3 regions of the Rummeliibacillus sp. TYF-LIM-RU47 genome follow, and region 2 is predicted to be linked to each of the others. Evidence: predicted binding sites of a transcription regulator. Region 2 holds the regulator's gene; each other region holds the start of a gene.
The links. The regulator CtsR, encoded in region 2, represses protease genes until heat stress. The targets are predictions, from matches to a motif close to ATGGTCAATAAAGGTCAAACA.
Positions count from the first base shown of each region.

Region 1 (6,436 bases), on a different contig from region 2:
GCTGAAGTGTTACCGTATTTGTGGATAACTGACGACATTTTTTCAGGCGGTAATTCCAACCGTTGTCTAGAAGCTTCCATGATACGGATATTAGCCTGATGTGGAATCAAAAAGTCTACATCATTTTTTGTTAAGCCTGCTTTATCAATTACATTTAGTGCAGATTGCCCCATTTGACGAACTGCAAATTTAAATACTTCGCGGCCATTCATTGAAAGATAGTTTTCTTTCGTTTGATATAGATGATTTCCACCTGAACCGTCTGAACCCAATTCAAAGGAAAGTATGCCTCTTCCTTCAGAAACTTTACCTACCACCGCAGCAGCTGCACCGTCTCCGAAAAGAACGGCTGTATTACGATCAGACCAGTCAACAATTTTTGTTAGTTTTTCAACTCCAACAACCAAAACATAATCGTAAACACCTGATTCAATAAACTGCTTAGCTGTGACTAAACCATAAATATAGCCAGCACATGCTGCAGAAAGATCCATCGCTGCTGCATTCACTGCTCCAAGCTGGTCTTGTATCATGCAGGCTACACTCGGAAATGGCTGATCCGGCGTAACAGTAGCTACTAGAATTAATCCAATTTGTTCTGGTTTTATGCCAGCGTCTTTGATCGCTTTATCTGCTGCTTCAAATGCCATATGGGATGTATCTTGGTCATCTGCAGCGATATGACGTTCTTGTATGCCAGTACGTGTGCGAATCCATTCATCTGACGTATCCATCATTTTTTCTAAATCAAAATTTGTTAATACCTTCTCTGGAACACATCTTCCTACTCCAACAATCCCAGCATTCATGAGGTAGCGCCTCTTTTCTTATTATCAATTATTAGTATCTGGTCTTAATTATAGCGAATAATTCTCTTTTTATCAATATGAATCAATTTTGTTCATATCAGATTGTAAAAGTTTCTTCCAAAAAAATAAAACGTTATGGTATGATAGAGTTGATATAAAGTGAAACGAACACTCAGATTTCATGAGGTTTAATCCTCAATTAGTGCGCGTTGAACCAATCGGGCATTTATGGTCAGTAACTCTTCTAACCATTCGTTATCACTCAAGTGTTGAGTTGAGGTCTTGCTGCCCCATAATGCGGATAAAAGTGAGCTAGAGGTGATTATATGAAATACATTATGTTAGTGATTTGGTCAGCATTATTGGTTTCCACTTTAAACTATGTTGTGAGCTCAATCAATAATGTGCCATTAGATGGACCAGCATTCACAAAAGGATTATGGATATCACTTATCATTTCAGTATTAATCTTAATAATGGATGCAGTGATTCCAAAAGATTCACCAAAAGAAATCGGTCAACACGAATAATGACTAAAAAACCTGTCCTAAATTATGGACAGGTTTTTTATTTTGAATAATGATTATTTACTTTCTTTCTTTATGAATGGTTACTTTACCATCCTCCAAGGCTACTACTAATCGGTCTCCGGCGCTTGCTTCGCCTTTTAATAATTCTTGCGCTACCAATGTTTCAATATAGCGTTGAACAAAGCGGCGTAGTGGACGTGCGCCAAATGCAGGGTCAATGCCTTCTTTGACTACCCATTCTAGTACATCTTCATTTACGGTTAGCTCAATATCTTGTTCTGCCACCCGTTTTTGAAGAAGTGCTACATATTTTTTAGCAATTTCGTAATATTGTTTTTCTGATAAGGAATGGAACATCACGATATCATCAAGTCGGTTAAGCAATTCTGGTTTAAAATGTTGTTTCAATTCTGCCATTACTAGATCTTCGATTGCATGATCGCTATCTTGCCCTTTTAACTCCAACAAATAGTGTGAGCCAATATTGGAAGTTAAGATAATGACTGTATTGGTAAAGTTGACTGTACGCCCTTGACTGTCGGTTATGCGACCATCATCTAATATTTGCAACAAGATATTCGCTACATCAGGATGAGCTTTTTCAATTTCATCGAGCAACACAACAGAATAAGGATTTCTGCGAACGGCTTCTGTCAATTGACCGCCTTCTTCGTATCCAATATATCCTGGAGGTGCACCTACCAATCTTGAAACACTGTGTTTTTCCATGTATTCGGACATATCTATACGAATGAAATGATCTTCTGAATCAAATAGCTGAGCAGCCAATGCTTTAGCTAATTCTGTTTTACCGACACCTGTTGGACCTAAAAATAGGAATGAACCAATAGGCTTGTTCGGATCTTGAATGCCCGCTCTTGCACGCCATACAGCTTCCGTCACCAATCGAACTGCATCGTCTTGCCCTACTACACGTTCATGCAATGTGTCTTTCAGGTGCAATAGCTTTTCGCGTTCTCCTTCTACTAATTTAGTCACAGGAATACCCGTCCATCTTGAAACGATTGATGCAATCTCTTCCGCTGTTACATCTTCCCGTAACAAACGGCTCTCATCATCAGTTTGCAAAGATTTTTCAAGCGATTGCAGTTCTTTTTCTAATTCTGGAATTTTGCCATGGCGCAAAACGGCAGCTTTGTTAAGATCATATTGATTCTCTGCATCTTCTAATTCTCTACGATAGCGGTTTAATGTTTCCCGTTTTTCTTGGATAGCTTGCAGTGCATTTTTTTCTGATTCCCACTGCTCTTTCATATTTTTAGATGATGCTTTTAATTGATCTAACTCTTCGCGTAAAGCTACTAGCCTTTTTTTGCTTGCTTCGTCTTTTTCTTTTTGTAACGCTTGTTCTTCAATCTCTAGCTGCATTTGGCGACGTGTTACTTCATCTAGCTCTTGTGGCATTGAATCGATTTCAGTACGAATCATCGCACAAGCTTCATCGACTAAATCAATCGCTTTATCTGGTAAGAAGCGCTCTGTTAAATAACGATTAGACAATTCTGCTGCTGCCACAATCGCTCTATCATGAATTTTTACGGCATGATGCAATTCAAAGCTTTCCTTTAGACCACGTAAAATGGAAATAGTATCTTCTACAGATGGTTCCCGCACGAGTACTTGTTGGAAGCGACGTTCAAGTGCCGGGTCTTTTTCAATATACATGCGATATTCATCAAGTGTTGTCGCGCCGATACAATGTAATTCACCGCGTGCAAGCATTGGTTTAAGCATATTGCCTGCATCCATTGCTCCGTCTGTTTTTCCCGCACCAACAATGGTATGAATTTCATCAATGAATAAAATGATACGTCCTTCACTTTCTTTGACTTCTTTCAAGACACCCTTTAACCGTTCTTCGAATTGGCCACGGTAACTCGCACCAGCCACTAATGCACTCATATCAAGCTCATATATGAGATGATCCTTCAATCCTTCAGGTACATCTTTTTTTACAATACGCTGTGCAAGACCCTCAACAATAGCTGTTTTCCCTACCCCAGGTTCACCAATTAATACCGGGTTATTTTTCGTTTTACGGGACAATATTCTAATAACATTCCGAATTTCTTGGTCTCGACCAATGACAGGATCCATCTTTCCTTTTTTCACTTCTTCTACTAAATTCCGTCCAAATTGTTCTAATGGGCTTTTTTGCTCTTCGTTATTCATTTGCATTTGCATTCAAATCAGCTCCCTTTGACCATTACTGACCTTATGTTAATTTTATTATATTCTTCTCTATCTTTAATGTAAAGTAATATGTTTGACCTTGTTTGACTATATAATAATTACCATTATTTGCTGTATTCACATGACTATCATTCTAACTACGCTGTGTTATAATAAGAAAAATAGATTACGTGAAGGATGGGATAGGTATTGGCAGATTTGGATCATTTTGAACCGCTTCCGCAAAAGATACGAAAAATCTTTGAAGAACATGGTTCATTGATTAAATTTCCTAAGAGTAGCCATATTTGCACCGAGGGAGAGCCAGTTAAAGATCTTTTCTTTATCGTAGCTGGAAAAGTGGTTGTATCGAAAGAAACTGCAGGAGGCAAAGAATTGTCACTCCGAATTTGTGGCAGTGATGATTGTATTGGTGAAGGAATTGTTTTTAGTACATCTGGATTTTATCCGCTGAGTGCCAAAACATTAGAAGCCTCTCAAATTCTTACATTAGATGCAGGCCTTTTCGAAATACTATTAGCTCAAGAACCTGATTTGTTAATTGAGTACATTAAATGGCTACAGCTTCAAAATTTAAAAACCCAAACGAAGCTGCGCGATTTGCTGCTATTTGGCAAGAAAGGTGCGCTATATTCCACTATCATTCGTTTATCCAATACGTACGGTGAAAAACTAGAAAATGGTGACGTTCTAATTAACTATCCATTAACAAACACTACGCTAGCAAATTTGTGTGCAACAAGCCGTGAAGTAATCAATCGTACGCTGCATGAGTTAAAGAATTTAAACGTCATTTCTTTTGATAAAGGATTGATTACCGTTCATCAATTAAACTATTTAAAAGATCAATGTGAATGCGATAACTGCCCTATTAGCGTCTGTCGTATTGACTAATGCTTCATCTTCTATGTATACCCTACTGTCATGAATATATTCGGAATGCTTATATAAAAAATCAGTGAAGAACTAGTTCTCCACTGATTTTTAATTTTTATCGAATACCTAATGCCATTTTTGCGTAACGTGACATCTTATCTTTAGACCAAGGCGGATTCCAGACAACATTGACATCTACATCTTTTACTTCTGGAATTTCAAATAAAGCTGTACGGATTTGATCCACAATCACTGGTCCTAGTGGGCAACCCATAGAAGTAAGTGTCATTGTGATGACGCATAGGCCTTCTTCAGACATATCCACGTCATAGACTAAACCTAAATTGACGATATCTATACCCAGTTCTGGGTCAATAACATTTTCAAGTGCACCTAGAATATTTTCTTTTAAATCAGCATCCATGGTTTTATCCCCTTTCTTCATATTGTTCCCTAATCATATCATCCCTAAATCACTATGCCAAATGGTCAGCAAGGAAAGCAGTCCCTGCAAGCATCCCAGCACGAGATACTTTGTGGCCAGAAGACGAATCAACCATAAACGCCAAATCTTCTGGATGATTCTGATAATAATCTTTTTGAAGTAGTTTATAGAATTCATGCGTAGGCTTAAATGGTACCATTTGGTCCTTTTTGCCATGCCAAAAGAATACAGGGCGACCTAACAGACCTTCTGGTTCTTTACTTAAGTCAAAACGACTAAGCGTTTTATACATTCCCTCCAATTCTTCGTCATTCAACGGAATTTTAAACCCTTTTTCTTCAATGCCGGCAATTTGTTCCTTCGCTAACTCTACATAAGCTGGAGAGCCCATCATAACAGCCGCCGTTTTGATCCACGGATATACTTTCAATGCGCCAAGCGTCACAATGCCACCCATTGAGGTTCCAGAAAGGCCAATTTCACCTTCTTTTGCTAACCCTTTTTCTAGCAGCTGATTGCGTAAAAATTGTACTTCTTCGATAGAAGTTAAAACAATTTCCCAAAAACGCAGACTCAACTGAACTTCATCCAGTTCCTCTTCGCGTTCCCCATGCAATAGCGCATCAGGCAATAATACACGTAGACCCTTATTTACTAACTGGTAAGCATAATGTAGATTATGCTCTTTTGCGCTTGTAAATCCGTGCAAAAAAATGACAGTGGGCGCTTCTTTTGTCGCCGACTGTTCATTATATATATGAAGTAAAGGGATATTGCCCCAAATTTCATGGTCCACTTTCATTTCATTCACTCCCTCATTTCGTTATGTCAATGTTATCAAAAAAAAGAAAGTGAAGCCAATCTGATGTCATATACTTATGGTTTCAAGCCTGCTAATACTGCTATATCCTGTGGTTTTTTTAATACGTATTCTGCTAAGTCATAGCCCTCTGTTGTTTTCGCTCCCCACAATGCCAGGGCAAAATGTACTCCAGCTTTATAGGCGCAATGCATATCATAGATAGAATCGCCAATGTACAGCGCGCTGCTACTTGGTACGCCTAATCCTTCTAGGCAAGCCAATAGTGGTTCTGGCTCTGGTTTGTGTTTGACTGTATCGTCAGCGCAAACTATATACTGAAAATAGGTATTCAATCCAAATGGTTGGAACTCTCTTTTCAATTCGTCTCTTGTTTTAGAGGTAACAATCCCCATTTGTATTTGCTTATCAGCCAATAACTCTATGATTTCTTCTATACCGCTAAACAATCCAACCTCATCAGCATATGCTAATACCGCTTGCGACCACTTTTTATCCATTTTATTTATATTCGTTACAGGGAGTTGCTTGAGTGCCTCTTTCCCCGGAATTCCTAAAGAAAACTTTAGATCATCCAATTCATAACTTAGTCCTTCTTCCTTCAATACCTGCTGTAGAGATAATAAGATGGCTTTTTCTGTATTCAATAAAGTACCATCAATATCAAAAATAATCGATTTGTACATCTGAATCACTCCCCTTTGTTAGTTATTCTAAAATATATATAACCTTTAGAAATACA
Region 1 is NZ_VVIR01000001.1:573,947-580,382, reverse strand. It holds gene F0527_RS02690 (beta-ketoacyl-ACP synthase III) at 1-809, opposite strand, end outside; gene F0527_RS02685 (YjzD family protein) at 1,136-1,339, shown strand; gene F0527_RS02680 (ATP-dependent Clp protease ATP-binding subunit) at 1,397-3,544, opposite strand; gene F0527_RS02675 (Crp/Fnr family transcriptional regulator) at 3,743-4,447, shown strand; gene F0527_RS02670 (metal-sulfur cluster assembly factor) at 4,545-4,853, opposite strand; gene F0527_RS02665 (prolyl oligopeptidase family serine peptidase) at 4,906-5,676, opposite strand; gene F0527_RS02660 (HAD family hydrolase) at 5,751-6,380, opposite strand.
Region 1: the regulator CtsR is predicted to act here: its motif matches at 3,624-3,644, upstream of F0527_RS02680 (ATP-dependent Clp protease ATP-binding subunit).

Region 2 (6,436 bases):
ATCACCGCAACCAGGACATCTACCTAGCCATTTTGGCGATTCATATCCACATGCATTACAAAAAAACTTTGTCTTCTTTTTGGCCATTTTATATCTCCTGCCATTTTTAGTCTTACTCTTATTATAAAACAAGGCGTCCCAAATTTCGCATTTGGAACGCCTCACTGTTGCATATTATTTTTCAATATGTTGACATAAAGTTCACTATTTTGTTGCTAATTCTTTGACATTCACGACAAATTCTCCATCTTTTACATCAAATTCAACGCGTTGTCCAGTTAAGACAGTGCCTTTTAAGATTTCTTCTGATAGGCGGTCTTCTATATTTTTTTGGATAGCTCTGCGCAATGGGCGGGCACCGTATTGCGGATCGTATCCTTCTTCTGCAATTTTGTCGATTGCTTCCGTTGTAAGATCGAGCGTAATATCTTGCTCATGCAGGCGTTTTGTTAATTGGTTTACCATTAGGTTTACAATTTTGCGCAAATCTTCTTTTTCTAATGAGTGGAAGACAATCATTTCGTCGATACGGTTTAAGAACTCTGGACGGAATGCTTTTTTCAATTCTTCCATCATGACACTTTTTGCATTTTCTTGGCTTTGTGATGCACTTTGAGCACCAAAACCAAGTGATTTGCGGTATTTTAAGGCCTCTGCACCTACATTGGATGTCATTATAACCACCGTATTACGGAAGTCCACTACACGGCCTTTAGAATCCGTTAAACGGCCATCGTCCAACACTTGTAAGAGGATATTGAAAACATCCGGGTGAGCTTTCTCAATTTCATCAAGCAAAATAACAGAATATGGTTTGCGGCGTACTTTCTCTGTCAGCTGACCACCTTCCTCAAAACCGACATACCCTGGAGGCGATCCAACAAGTCGAGAAGTCGAATGTTTTTCCATGTATTCGGACATATCTACACGGATCATGGCATCTTCATCACCGAACATTACTTCAGCTAAAGCCCGGGCAAGTTCTGTTTTACCAACACCTGTTGGGCCTAAGAATATAAAGGAACCGATTGGACGTTTTGGATCTTTTAATCCTGCACGAGCACGGCGAATCGCTCTCGAAATAGCTTCAACTGCTTCGCTTTGGCCTACTACTCGTTTATGCAACTCATCCTCTAAGTTCAACAGCTTCTCTGATTCAGCTTGCGCTAGTTTAGAGACTGGGACACCCGTCCACATGGACACAACTTCCGCAATATCATTCACCGTTACTTTAGATTCTGATTTACCTTGCGCTTCTTTCCATTCTTTTTTCGTGCTGTTCAATTTATCTTTAAGCTTTTGTTCAGAATCACGTAAGGACGCAGCTTTTTCAAATTCTTGAGATTGGACTGCAGCCATTTTTTCAGAATGAAGTGAGTCTAGCTCTTGTTCTAACTCTTTTAAATCTGGTGGTGTTGTAAATGAACGCAACCGGACTTTAGATCCTGCTTCATCGATTAAGTCAATTGCTTTGTCGGGCAAGAAACGGTCTGAAATGTAACGGTCTGACATTTTAGCAGCCGCTTCAATAGCTTCATCTGTAATTTTGACACGGTGGTGAGCTTCATAACGGTCGCGCAGCCCATTAATAATTTGAATAGCTTCATCCACTGATGGTTCATCGACTTGTATTGGTTGGAAGCGACGTTCGAGCGCTGCATCTTTTTCAATGTACTTGCGGTATTCATCTAATGTTGTAGCACCAATACATTGCAATTCTCCTCGAGCAAGTGATGGTTTCAAGATATTTGAAGCATCAATTGCTCCTTCTGCTCCACCAGCACCAATCAATGTGTGCAACTCATCGATAAATAGGATAACGTTTCCTGCTTGGCGAATTTCATCCATTACTTTTTTCAAACGATCTTCAAATTCACCACGGTATTTTGTACCTGCTACGACCGTTCCCATATCAAGTGTCATAACACGTTTATCGCGCAATGTTTCAGGCACTTCATTGTTCACGATTTGTTGTGCAAGACCTTCTGCAATCGCTGTTTTACCGACACCTGGCTCCCCGATTAATACAGGGTTGTTTTTAGTACGGCGAGACAGCACTTCAATTACGCGTGTAATTTCTTTGCTGCGTCCAATAACAGGATCCAAGCTGCCTTCTCGTGCTATTTGAGTAAGGTCTCTTGCTAAGCCATCGAGCGTAGGTGTATTAGCTGTCGGCGCACTATTATTGCTTGCTTGTGGATGATCATTACTTCCAAGCAGTTGTAGTACTTGCTGACGGGCTTTGTTTAGACTGACACCCGCATTATTTAACACACGAGCTGCTACACCTTCGCCTTCTCGAATTAACGCAAGCAATAAATGTTCTGTACCAATGTATGAATGGCCCAGTTTGCGAGATTCATCGACTGATAATTCAATGACCTTTTTAGCACGTGGTGTATAGTGTACTATCGGGCCTACATTTTTAGTGCCGACACCAACCAATTCTTCAATACCTTCTTCAATCATTTCTGTACTCACGTTGATTGCTTCAAGCGCTTTTGCCGCTATGCCGCCTCCTTCACGTATGAGGCCAAGCAAAATATGTTCTGTGCCAATGGCTTCGTGTTTCATACGAATTGCCTCTTCCTGTGCTAATTGCAGAACTTTTTGAGCGCGCTGTGTAAATCGATTGTACATCATGAAGATCCTCTCCTTTTTACTGTTATATTATTTAACCGTCGTATTGTTTAATTTTTCTCGAATAATTGTTGCTCGAAATACATCTCTTTCGTTCGCCTGGAGCGTTGTACCAGCAAGCTGCTGCAAGAAACCAGGCTGCATAATCAACATACATTCATTCAAAACTCTATCCGGATATGTTGGAATTAATCCCAAATCTATACCCAACCGGACATTTGATAAACAATTAGCCGCTTCTTCACTAGATAAAATCCTTGCATATTTCAACACACCTAATGATCGATTTAAACGATCTGAAACCGCAATGGATGCGTGTTCTAGCAAAGCTCTACGGGCACCGATTTCTTTTTGAATAATTTGCTCGGCTACACTTTGTAGATCCAAAATAATATCTTCTTCTGGCTTACCAAGGGTGATTTGGTTAGAAATTTGATAATAATTCCCGAGAGCTTCGGTACCTTCTCCGTATATTCCTCTTACAACCATCCCTAAACGAGCCATTGTATTCATCAGCGTTCCCATTTGGTTAGTCGCAGTTAGGGCAGGTAAATGCATCATCACTGATGCCCGAAGCCCTGTACCTGTGTTTGTTGGACAGCTTGTAAGGTAGCCAAATGAATCATCGAATGCATATGATAGCTTTCTTTCTAAAAGTCGGTCCACTTCATCAGCCAGCTGATAAGCCATATCCAATTGCAGGCCTGGTTGTAAGCTTTGTATGCGGATATGGTCTTCTTCATTTACCATGATGCTAATTGTTTCATCATCCGACACTAAGATAGAGCCTGTTTTTGTTTTATTTGCTAATTGCGGGCTAATTAAATGCTTCTCTACCAAAACCTGACGCTTAAGAGCGGGCATATCATGAAGTGAGAAATAAGAGAATGGCATATCAAATTTCTGGTCTCCATCAATCAATGCATTTGAAACCATTTTGTCAATTTGCAACGCTTCATCTTCTGAAAAAGCCCGTGGAAACCGAAAACCATTTATATTTCTAGCTAGGCGAATCCTTGTACTCATGACGATATCGCCAAATGTACTATCACCTCTCATCCATATAGGAGGTTTGCTTTGCAGAAAGTGGTCAATGTTCATCTCTCTTCTCACCTCCTCCATTCAATTTGTTTTCAAGCAATTTAACCTCATCTCGAATTTCCGCGGCGTCTTCAAAACGTTCCTCTTCCACTGCTGTTTTCATATCTTGTCGCAGCGCTTCAATTTGGCGTTTTGTCTGATAGCTCTCATTAATTGATCCAGGAACCTTGCCTATATGTTCTGTAGCGCCATTATGAAGCCGTTTTAATACCTGTGGCAAAAAATCTTTAAACGTCTCATAACACGTTGGACAATTGAATTTCCCTTCTTCGAGAAATTGTCTATATGTCATGCCGCATTGTGGACAGCTTTCATTTTGCACTTTACTTTGTGGTTTCTTGATAGGCACATCCTGTACTGACCAGCTTGGCGTTCCGAATAAATTTGAAAATAGTTTTTGCATGGCATTGGAACTATCACCAGGTTCAAGATTCACGTGAAAGTGATCTAGCTGCTTATTGCATACATCACAAAAGTGCCTTGTTATCTTATTGCCGTTTTTCATCTGTGTGACTGTAATTGTAGCAGGCCGCTGTTTACAATTTTCACATATCATCTTTAACACCTCTTTGCATTTGCTGGTCGTATTTCACCGCTAGTAACATCGCCCTCATAATACGCGCTCGTAGTTCATCGCGTAAGGGTAAATGGAGGGACAATACTGAACGGTCTAGTGCCGCTATCATCATCCTTGCTTCTCTTTGCGTTATTACATCTTCATCAATTAACCGAAAAATAAAGTCCTGTGCAGACGACTGTGTGATAGAATCACCAATTTGATGCATAATCTCTTCAATTAACTCGGTCCCTGAGCTTGCTCTAACACGTAAAATCCGTATATAGCCACCCCCGCCTCGCTTACTTTCAACGATATACCCTCGCTCGGCTGTAAACCTTGTATTGATGACATAATTGATTTGGGAAGGTACACATTGAAATTTGTCTGCAATTTCACTTCGTTTGATTTCAATATGACCTTTACCACCTAATTCAATAATCTCTTTTAAATACCCTTCAATAATGTCTGAGATATTCCGCATTTTTATTCCACCTCACTCGCTTCACTGACTTTGACTAACTTTGACTTTATTATATGTTCCATCAAAAAATGATGCAAATATTTTGCTTAACCTGGAAAATCGTTATTCATTCTCCTAATATACACAAAAAACATACTGCTATATGCAGTATGTTCATAAGTTTTTGTATTAAATCCACTTTCCAACAATCGGATATTCCCAATGTGTTCCCTGAAGTGCTCTAATTATGCCGATAATAGGTATAATAACGCCCATAATCCCGAAAATAATTATCATCGGAATGCCAATAATCGCAAGAATTATAGTGAAGGTCAGGATGCCTCCAACTGTAACGAGCAGCCACATAACGAATTGGAACAGCAGCGCTTGAATTGATAAACGTTTTATCTCTTCATCTCTAATAAACACAAAAATAAGAATCGGGACTAAACATGGGGCAAAAAAAGCGCTCGCATGCAAAATAACTTTTAACCCTTTATTCTCCATCTTGTTATTCACTCACTTTCAATATCTATTTTTTCTTAACTTAATTTACGTATTACATTAAATATAGTTTCACTTTTTTATACCCTCTCTTATATGAGGGGTTTCTCCTTTCTGGCATTGTTTACATATTTGTGAGAGGATAAATATACGAATATTGTTGAAATGAGGGTTTGAGATGATTCGGACGCTTGGTATCACTAATGATCAACAACTCTTAGCTGATTTTTCGCTCGAAGAGATTAAAACCGGCAAGTTTATATGGTATTGGGTCGATTTTGAATCGCCTACCACAGAAGAAAATAGATTACTTAGCAGCTTTTTTCATTTCCACCCCTTAGCCATCGAGGATTGTTTAATGAGACTACAACGGCCTAAACTGGATTATTATGAGGGGTACCATTTTCTTGTCGCTCATAAAATAAATAAAGAAACATTTGAAGGGGAGGAGGTCAATTTATTTGTAGCGCCAGACTTTATTGTCACCTATCATCACTCACCTGCCCCCGAGTTTGCCATCGTGAGAGAACGAATTGAAGAAATGCCAGCTTCCTGGGAGCGCGGATCCCTGTATATTGCCTATCAAGTACTTGATAAAATTGTTGATGGTTACTTTCCGTTAGTATATGATATCGAAGATCATTTGAATGAGATAGATGATGAAATTGGTTTTAAGAGTACGACAAAATCAATGAAATATGTATTTGATCTAAGGAGCGATTTGCTTCATATTCGTCGTATCGTTTTGCCAATGCGCGATTTACTTTATCGAATTTTAAATTCCTATCGCTTCCGCTTGAATGACCAGGAACGGGCTTACTTTATGGATATCCACGACCATTTGATTAAGCTAACAGAAATGGTGGAATCGAATCGGGAACTGACAGCAGACATGCGAGATAGCCATATGTCGATAAACTCGAGCCGGATGAATGGCATTATGATGATTTTGACTATTATTTCTTCCATATTCATACCGCTGACATTTATTGCGGGTGTCTATGGAATGAATTTTAAAAACATGCCTGAGCTCAATTGGCATTATGGTTACTTTATTATCTTATTCATTATGTTTGGCATTGCCTTTTCGATGGCCATCTGGTTTAAGTTGAAGGGATGGTTTGATTATAGACCGTAAAAACGAAAATAGAACAGCTGCAAAGTTCTCTATA
Region 2 is NZ_VVIR01000004.1:133,907-140,342, reverse strand. It holds gene radA (DNA repair protein RadA) at 1-87, opposite strand, end outside; gene F0527_RS14305 (ATP-dependent Clp protease ATP-binding subunit) at 205-2,643, opposite strand; gene mcsB (protein-arginine kinase McsB) at 2,671-3,741, opposite strand; gene F0527_RS14295 (UvrB/UvrC motif-containing protein) at 3,731-4,297, opposite strand; gene F0527_RS14290 (CtsR family transcriptional regulator) at 4,287-4,781, opposite strand; gene F0527_RS14285 (magnetosome magnetite crystal formation protein family) at 4,950-5,267, opposite strand; gene corA (magnesium/cobalt transporter CorA) at 5,443-6,402, shown strand.

Region 3 (6,436 bases), on a different contig from region 2:
ATGATATATGTGTAAGATGAATCTACTTCTAATTTAGTTAAGAAATACGTAGCCACAGTTGTAATCGTTAAACCAATGAAAGCTAATATACGCGGACCAAATTTATCAAATAGCTTACCAGTGATTGGAGACATGAATGCCATCACAATCGCACCTGGAAGCATCATTAGCCCAGCGTGGAATGGCGAGATACCACGAACTTGTTGTACATAAGCAGGTGTTAAAATCATACCAGAGAACATCGCTACAGATACTACTGCTGAGATGATTGATGCTAATGCAAACATTGGATATTTGTAAATACGAAGATCTAAAAGCGGCTCTTCCATGCGAAGTTGCTTAAAGATAAAGATAATAAGCGCAATCGCCCCGATTGTAATCGTACCGTAAACAAGTGGATCGCCCCACCCTTTATCACCAGCAGAACTAAAGCCGTATAAAAGGCCACCAAATCCGATTGTTGAGAATACTAGAGATAGATAATCTAGTGATACTTTTCTTGTATCCATTACGTTTTTCAATTTCCAGATACCAAACAAAAGGCTTAGCACTGCAAATGGAATGATCATTTCAAAAAGCATGCGCCATGAATGATGTTCGACAATATAACCAGATAATGTCGGGCCAATTGCTGGCGCTGCGATCATTACTAAACCGAAGATCCCCATAGCAGAACCACGTTTTTCAGCTGGGAAGCTGACAAGCATTACATTCATAAGAAGTGGTGACATTGCAGCAGAACCTGCAGCCTGTACCATACGACCTGCGATTAAAACACTAAAATTTGGCGCTGCAGCGGCGATAATTGTACCAATCGTAAAGATAGACATCGCTGCAATAAACAAATGACGGTTCTTAAAGCGAACGACAAAAAATGCGGATGCCGGTATTAACACACCGCTCACAAGCATATATCCTGTTGACAACCATTGAACTTGCGAGTAAGTAACATCGAAGTCTGTCATAATGGTCGGCAAGGCAACGTTCATTAAAGTATTATTTAAAAAAGAAACAAAAGCACCCACGAATAGAATGGCTATCATTCCATAAGGTGGTTTTTGCTGATTACTCATATTTTCCCCTCACTCTTCTTTATATCTCATTTTTATTGGATGTTTATTATTTTATACCGCTAGTTCACTTTTTTCAACTAAAAATTATTAACCTCTCAAAAACATTGATATGAAAGCGTTTTTGGTATAGACTACTGGTATAATTTAAAATCATTTATGACGAAAAGGTGACTAAATGAATACGCGAAAAAGAAAAGTTCTTGATGTGGCGAGGCAGCTTTTTATTGAAAAAGGCTTCAAAGAAACTTCTATAATGGACATTATCCAGGGAGCCCAGATTTCTAAAGGAACCTTCTATAACTATTTCCCTTCAAAAAACGATTGCCTCATCGCCATCTTGCGTGAAAGCCGAGAGGAAACGAGTATCCGACGCCATGAATTAATCTTCGGACAGGATATAAAGGATATTGATATACTGACTAAACAAATAGCCGTCTTGATGCAAATTAATCGTGAGCAAAATTTAATGCGAATTTTTGAATCTGTTTCGAATTCACAGGATGAATCATTACGAATGGCCCTAATGAGCCACCATCTTCAAGAACTTGAATGGCTAGCCAAAAGGCTTGTCGAAGTATATGGTGATGAAATAAGCATTATGAGCTATGAATGTGCCATCCAAGTATTTGCGATGATTCAGCATACTCTCCGTATTTTAATTTTTGCAGAAGACCGCTATGTAGAACCAGAAGCTATCATCAAAATGTCCCTTCGCAATATCGATGCTATTATCCCCCGTATGCTTGAAACGAAAGAAGTCATTATCGGTATTGAGACTATACATTTTATAAAGAATAATGTAGAACACCATATCATGAGTCAGGAGATGGTGACACAACAGTTAGACGGTTTCATTAAGGGATTAGGACCATGTGATTCCAAAAAGGGTCTGGAGTATGCAAGCTATTTGTTAAGTGAATTAAGCGAATCGAATCCCAAATACTTTATTATCGAAGCACTTTTAACACCGTTTCGTAAAGCTTTCGCCAAAACAACTCATGCAGCGGAAGCAAGGGAAATCGCCAACTATATTTGGCGGCTTGTCCGAATTGAACAGAACGACGAACAATTTTGAAACCAAGCAGTTCATTCATTTACCATTGGATGGACTGCTTGGTTTTAGTATTGTCTAATTTTGCATGAGGTACACGTTTTTTTAATTCCAAACAGTTATTTTCAAACGAATAACCGAAATTCTGGTACATCTGCCCTGACATTCTTCTCTCTTATGAATATGCAATATAAGAGGGGAGGTGGAATAGTTGTTTAAGAACAATCGCGAGGAGTTATACAGCCTTTCAAATCAATTTATTGAAATATTCATAGCGGATATTTTTTCAAAAAACAAAGTCAATATGGATGAAATTAGATCAAAGGTATCAGATGATCAACGTGAAAAGCTTAAAAAAACCGTAGATCAACTAAAAGTGCAGGTGGAGGAGTTCATCAACTCAAACAATACCAAAAGTATTACTGAAAAAGAACCTAAAGAACAGCCTTCAAGCCCACTAAGAGAAAAGCTGAAGCAGGCAAAAGCAGAAAATGAGGATACAGAAAAATAAAATTTTATCCCTCACCCGTGTTCTTTGTCTATACAAAAACTAAGGTGAAAGCATCTACTATAAAAGATGAAAGGAGGGGTGAAAATGAGTGAATATGAGAATTCTAATAAGTGGTCTGCAATGGACTCAAGCATGGACCACCCATGTGACCCATGCCACAATAATAATGAGGACATAAATAACAATGCTACTGAAGTTGCGGATATTGACCAATCTTCAAATGAGATTATTATTATTCGTGACTCATGTGATATTACCGTTGAAACAACTGATACTCAGGTAGCTGTTTCGCTTCAGGCAGCTTTACAAGTTGCCATTGCTATCGTAGTTAATATTACAATCGCAGATAGTTCGCGTGCAGAAACGGTGACACAAGAGCTATTACAAAGAGCACAAATTCGTCAAGCAAATCGCCAAAAACTTGTCATCGTTAACTCCCGCTCTGTAAATGTAACAACAACAGATACAGACGTTGCAATTTCCCTACAATTACTACTTCAAATTCTAGTAGCTCTCGTTGCCCAATTAGATATTCTTTAAATAATAGCAGTTCCGTACTTCCTATATAAAATAAAAAGGCTGCAACCAGAGTTAGACTATGGTTGCAGCCTTTTTTAATTCATTATTTTAGCTCGTTGCGTTCCATAATATGGTCGATCAAGCCGTAATCTTTTGCTTGTTCAGCGCTCATGTAGTTATCACGATCTGTATCGCGCGCAATAACTTCAATTGGTTGGCCAGTGCGTTCAGATAAGATTGCATTTAATTTTTCGCGTGTTTTAAGAATATGTTTCGCAGCAATTTCAATTTCAGTTGCTTGCCCTTGTGCTCCACCTAAAGGTTGGTGAATCATCACTTCACAGTTTGGCAATGCATAGCGTTTGCCTTTAGCGCCTGCTGTTAGCAAGAATGAGCCCATAGATGCGCACATACCCATACCAACTGTTTGGACATCTGGTTTGATGAATTGCATTGTGTCATAGATAGCCATGCCTGCAGTAACGCTTCCGCCTGGAGAGTTGATATAAAGGAAGATATCTTTCTCAGGGTCTTCAGCTTCTAAGAATAGCAATTGTGAAACGATTGAGTTTGACACATTGTCGTCGATTGCACTGCCTAGCATGATGATACGGTCTTTTAATAAACGTGAATAAATATCGTAGGCACGTTCACCGCGGTTTGTTTGTTCAATAACTGTAGGTATTAAGTTCATAAGAAATAGCCTCCTCAATTAAAAAATAGATTACATAATGACATTTGCTGAGCTTCTTCTTCAGCTGTACCATTATATTACACATTATGGTCAACAAAGGTCAAATGTTACGATTGTTTTTTTCCTCTATTGATATTTCTTTGTTTTATCTGTATAATAAAACAGTCGTTAAGTATATATGCCCTCGTAGTTTAACGGATAAAACATAAGATTCCGGTTCTTAGGCTGGGGGTTCGATTCCCTCCGAGGGCGTTATTGAAATCCTCTTAAGCGTTGCTGCCAACTTTGGCGTGCAGCGTTTTTTATTTCTCCACTTATGATTGTTGTTCCTTAAAAGGAAGAAACAAAAACAACGCACAAACCCAGAAATGAGGATCTGTGCAATAAGGGAGAACTATACTATTTATACCCAATTCGGTATAAAAAAAATCACCTCTATTCATTTTTTGCGAATAGAGGCTTTTTTCAATAGTTGATTGTGTTACTCTTCAACTTCAATAAGTTGGACTAGATTAGAAAGAGCTTGATCCTCATCATCTCCGCTTGCGCTTAAAATAACAGGTGTTCCGTGTGCTAGCGCCAAACTCATAATGCCCATTATACTTTTGGCATTTACTTTCTTATCGTCTTTTTGCAAGAAAATATCAGCTGCATGGCGGTTTGCTTCTTGAACAAATAAAGCGGCTTGCCTTGCTTGCAAACCTGATTTCAAATTTACTTTTGCCTGTTGTTCTACCATTCAATCATCCAATCCTTCCAGTAAGCTTATTTTAAACTTTCGCTGTCTCGCCGCCTCTAAGTGAGTCTGCAATCGCATCAATCTTACGCAAACGATGGTTGACACCTGATTTGCTGACTGTGCCTGTCGAGACCATTTCCCCTAGCTCTTTTAGTGTTACATCTTGATACTCTACTCGCAGCCTAGCAATCTCCTGAAGTTTTTCAGGCAATTGATCGATCCCGATTGCTTGATCAATAAAGCGTATGTTTTCTACTTGTCTAATAGCAGCACCGATTGTTTTATTTAAATTGGCTGTTTCACAATTCACTAGACGATTCACGCTATTACGCATATCTCTAACAATCCGAACATCCTCAAATTTCAACATCGCTTGATGGGCACCTACTAGACTTAAAAAATCAGAAATCTTCTCTGCTTCTTTCAAATATGTGACAAAGCCCTTTTTCCGTTCGATTGTCTTGGCATTCAGTTCGAAGACATTCATCAGTTCCATCAATGCATCACCGTGTTCTTTATATAGAGAATAGATCTCTAAATGATAAGATGATGTCTCTGGATTATTAACAGAGCCTCCCGCTAAAAATGCGCCGCGCAAATAAGCTCTTTTTTCATCAGGTGTAGGAATGATTTTTTCTTCAATATCATGATGAAACAGAAAATTTCCTGTTACAATCTGCAGCTCTTCTAGCAATTCCTTTGCACCTTCGCGCACGCGGCAAATGTAGACATTATTCTTTTTCAGCCTCATTTTTTTCCGCACTAAAAGCTCTATTCGATAGTTGTAAAATTTCTTGATGATTGTATACATTCTACGAGCGATAGCAGCATTTTCTGTTTGGACATCTAGGCTCAGTTGTCGATTGGCAAACGATAATGAACCGTTCATTCGAATGAGGGCAGAGAGCTCTGCTTTTAAACTGCTATCCTTTGCTTCCACTTGTGTAAGCTCTTTTTTCGTCTCAGAAGCAAATGACATAGCAATCCCCCCTTCCTTGTTATATTTTAGACGCTAATTCGCCGAAGATTGCTTTTTTTGTTGATAATTTGTTGCATATTCTACAATCCATGCCGCTACATTATTGGCATCATGCCGCACTACGCCATCATGAATGGATGCTATATCCTTTTTAATGACCTCTAGCCCCATTCCTTCAAGTCTTGGCACATCAAACCTGACAGGCTCCGCTAATTCTTTGCTGTATGCTTCTCGAATTGACAGTGGAAGCTCTTCTTTATTAATCAAGATGGTATGAAGAAAGTTCGCACCCACATGATCGATTAACGCTTGGACATGATCTCCGGCAGAATAATGAGAGGTTTCACCTGCTTGCGTCATAAGATTGCATATATAAATTTTATGGCCTTTTGCATTCAATACTGCTTCACGAATACCATTTACCAATAAATTAGGCAAGATGCTTGTATAAAGGCTACCAGGACCAATAATAATGATATCAGCACTCTCAATAGCGCTCACTGCCTCTTGCACCGGTAACACATCCGCCGGCGATAAAAATACACGCTGAATTCTTTGATTATACGAAGGGATTTTAGATTCCCCTTTTACAATCGTTCCATTTTCAAGCTCAGCCATAAGCGTGATTCTCTGATTGGCTGCAGGCAACACTTTGCCATGTACATTTAATACTCGGCTCATTTCGGCGATTGCATGCGAAAAATCACCCGTTATAGCGGTTAAGGCTGTGAGCATCAGATTCCCTAAAGAATGGCCCCCTAGCTCTTCTTTTCCTTGAAAGCGATATTGGAACATTTCTTCTACCAGCGGTTCAACCTCTGATAGCGCAGCGATTACTTGGCGAATGTCGCCGGGCGGTGGGATTTGAAA
Region 3 is NZ_VVIR01000002.1:100,044-106,479, reverse strand. It holds gene F0527_RS11900 (DHA2 family efflux MFS transporter permease subunit) at 1-1,073, opposite strand, end outside; gene F0527_RS11895 (TetR/AcrR family transcriptional regulator) at 1,249-2,148, shown strand; gene F0527_RS11890 (hypothetical protein) at 2,336-2,635, shown strand; gene F0527_RS11885 (spore coat protein) at 2,720-3,175, shown strand; gene clpP (ATP-dependent Clp endopeptidase proteolytic subunit ClpP) at 3,258-3,848, opposite strand; tRNA gene F0527_RS11875 (tRNA-Arg) at 4,029-4,100, shown strand; gene F0527_RS11870 (HPr family phosphocarrier protein) at 4,330-4,587, opposite strand; gene whiA (DNA-binding protein WhiA) at 4,619-5,566, opposite strand; gene F0527_RS11860 (gluconeogenesis factor YvcK family protein) at 5,600-6,436, opposite strand, start outside.
Region 3: the regulator CtsR is predicted to act here: its motif matches at 3,935-3,955, upstream of clpP (ATP-dependent Clp endopeptidase proteolytic subunit ClpP).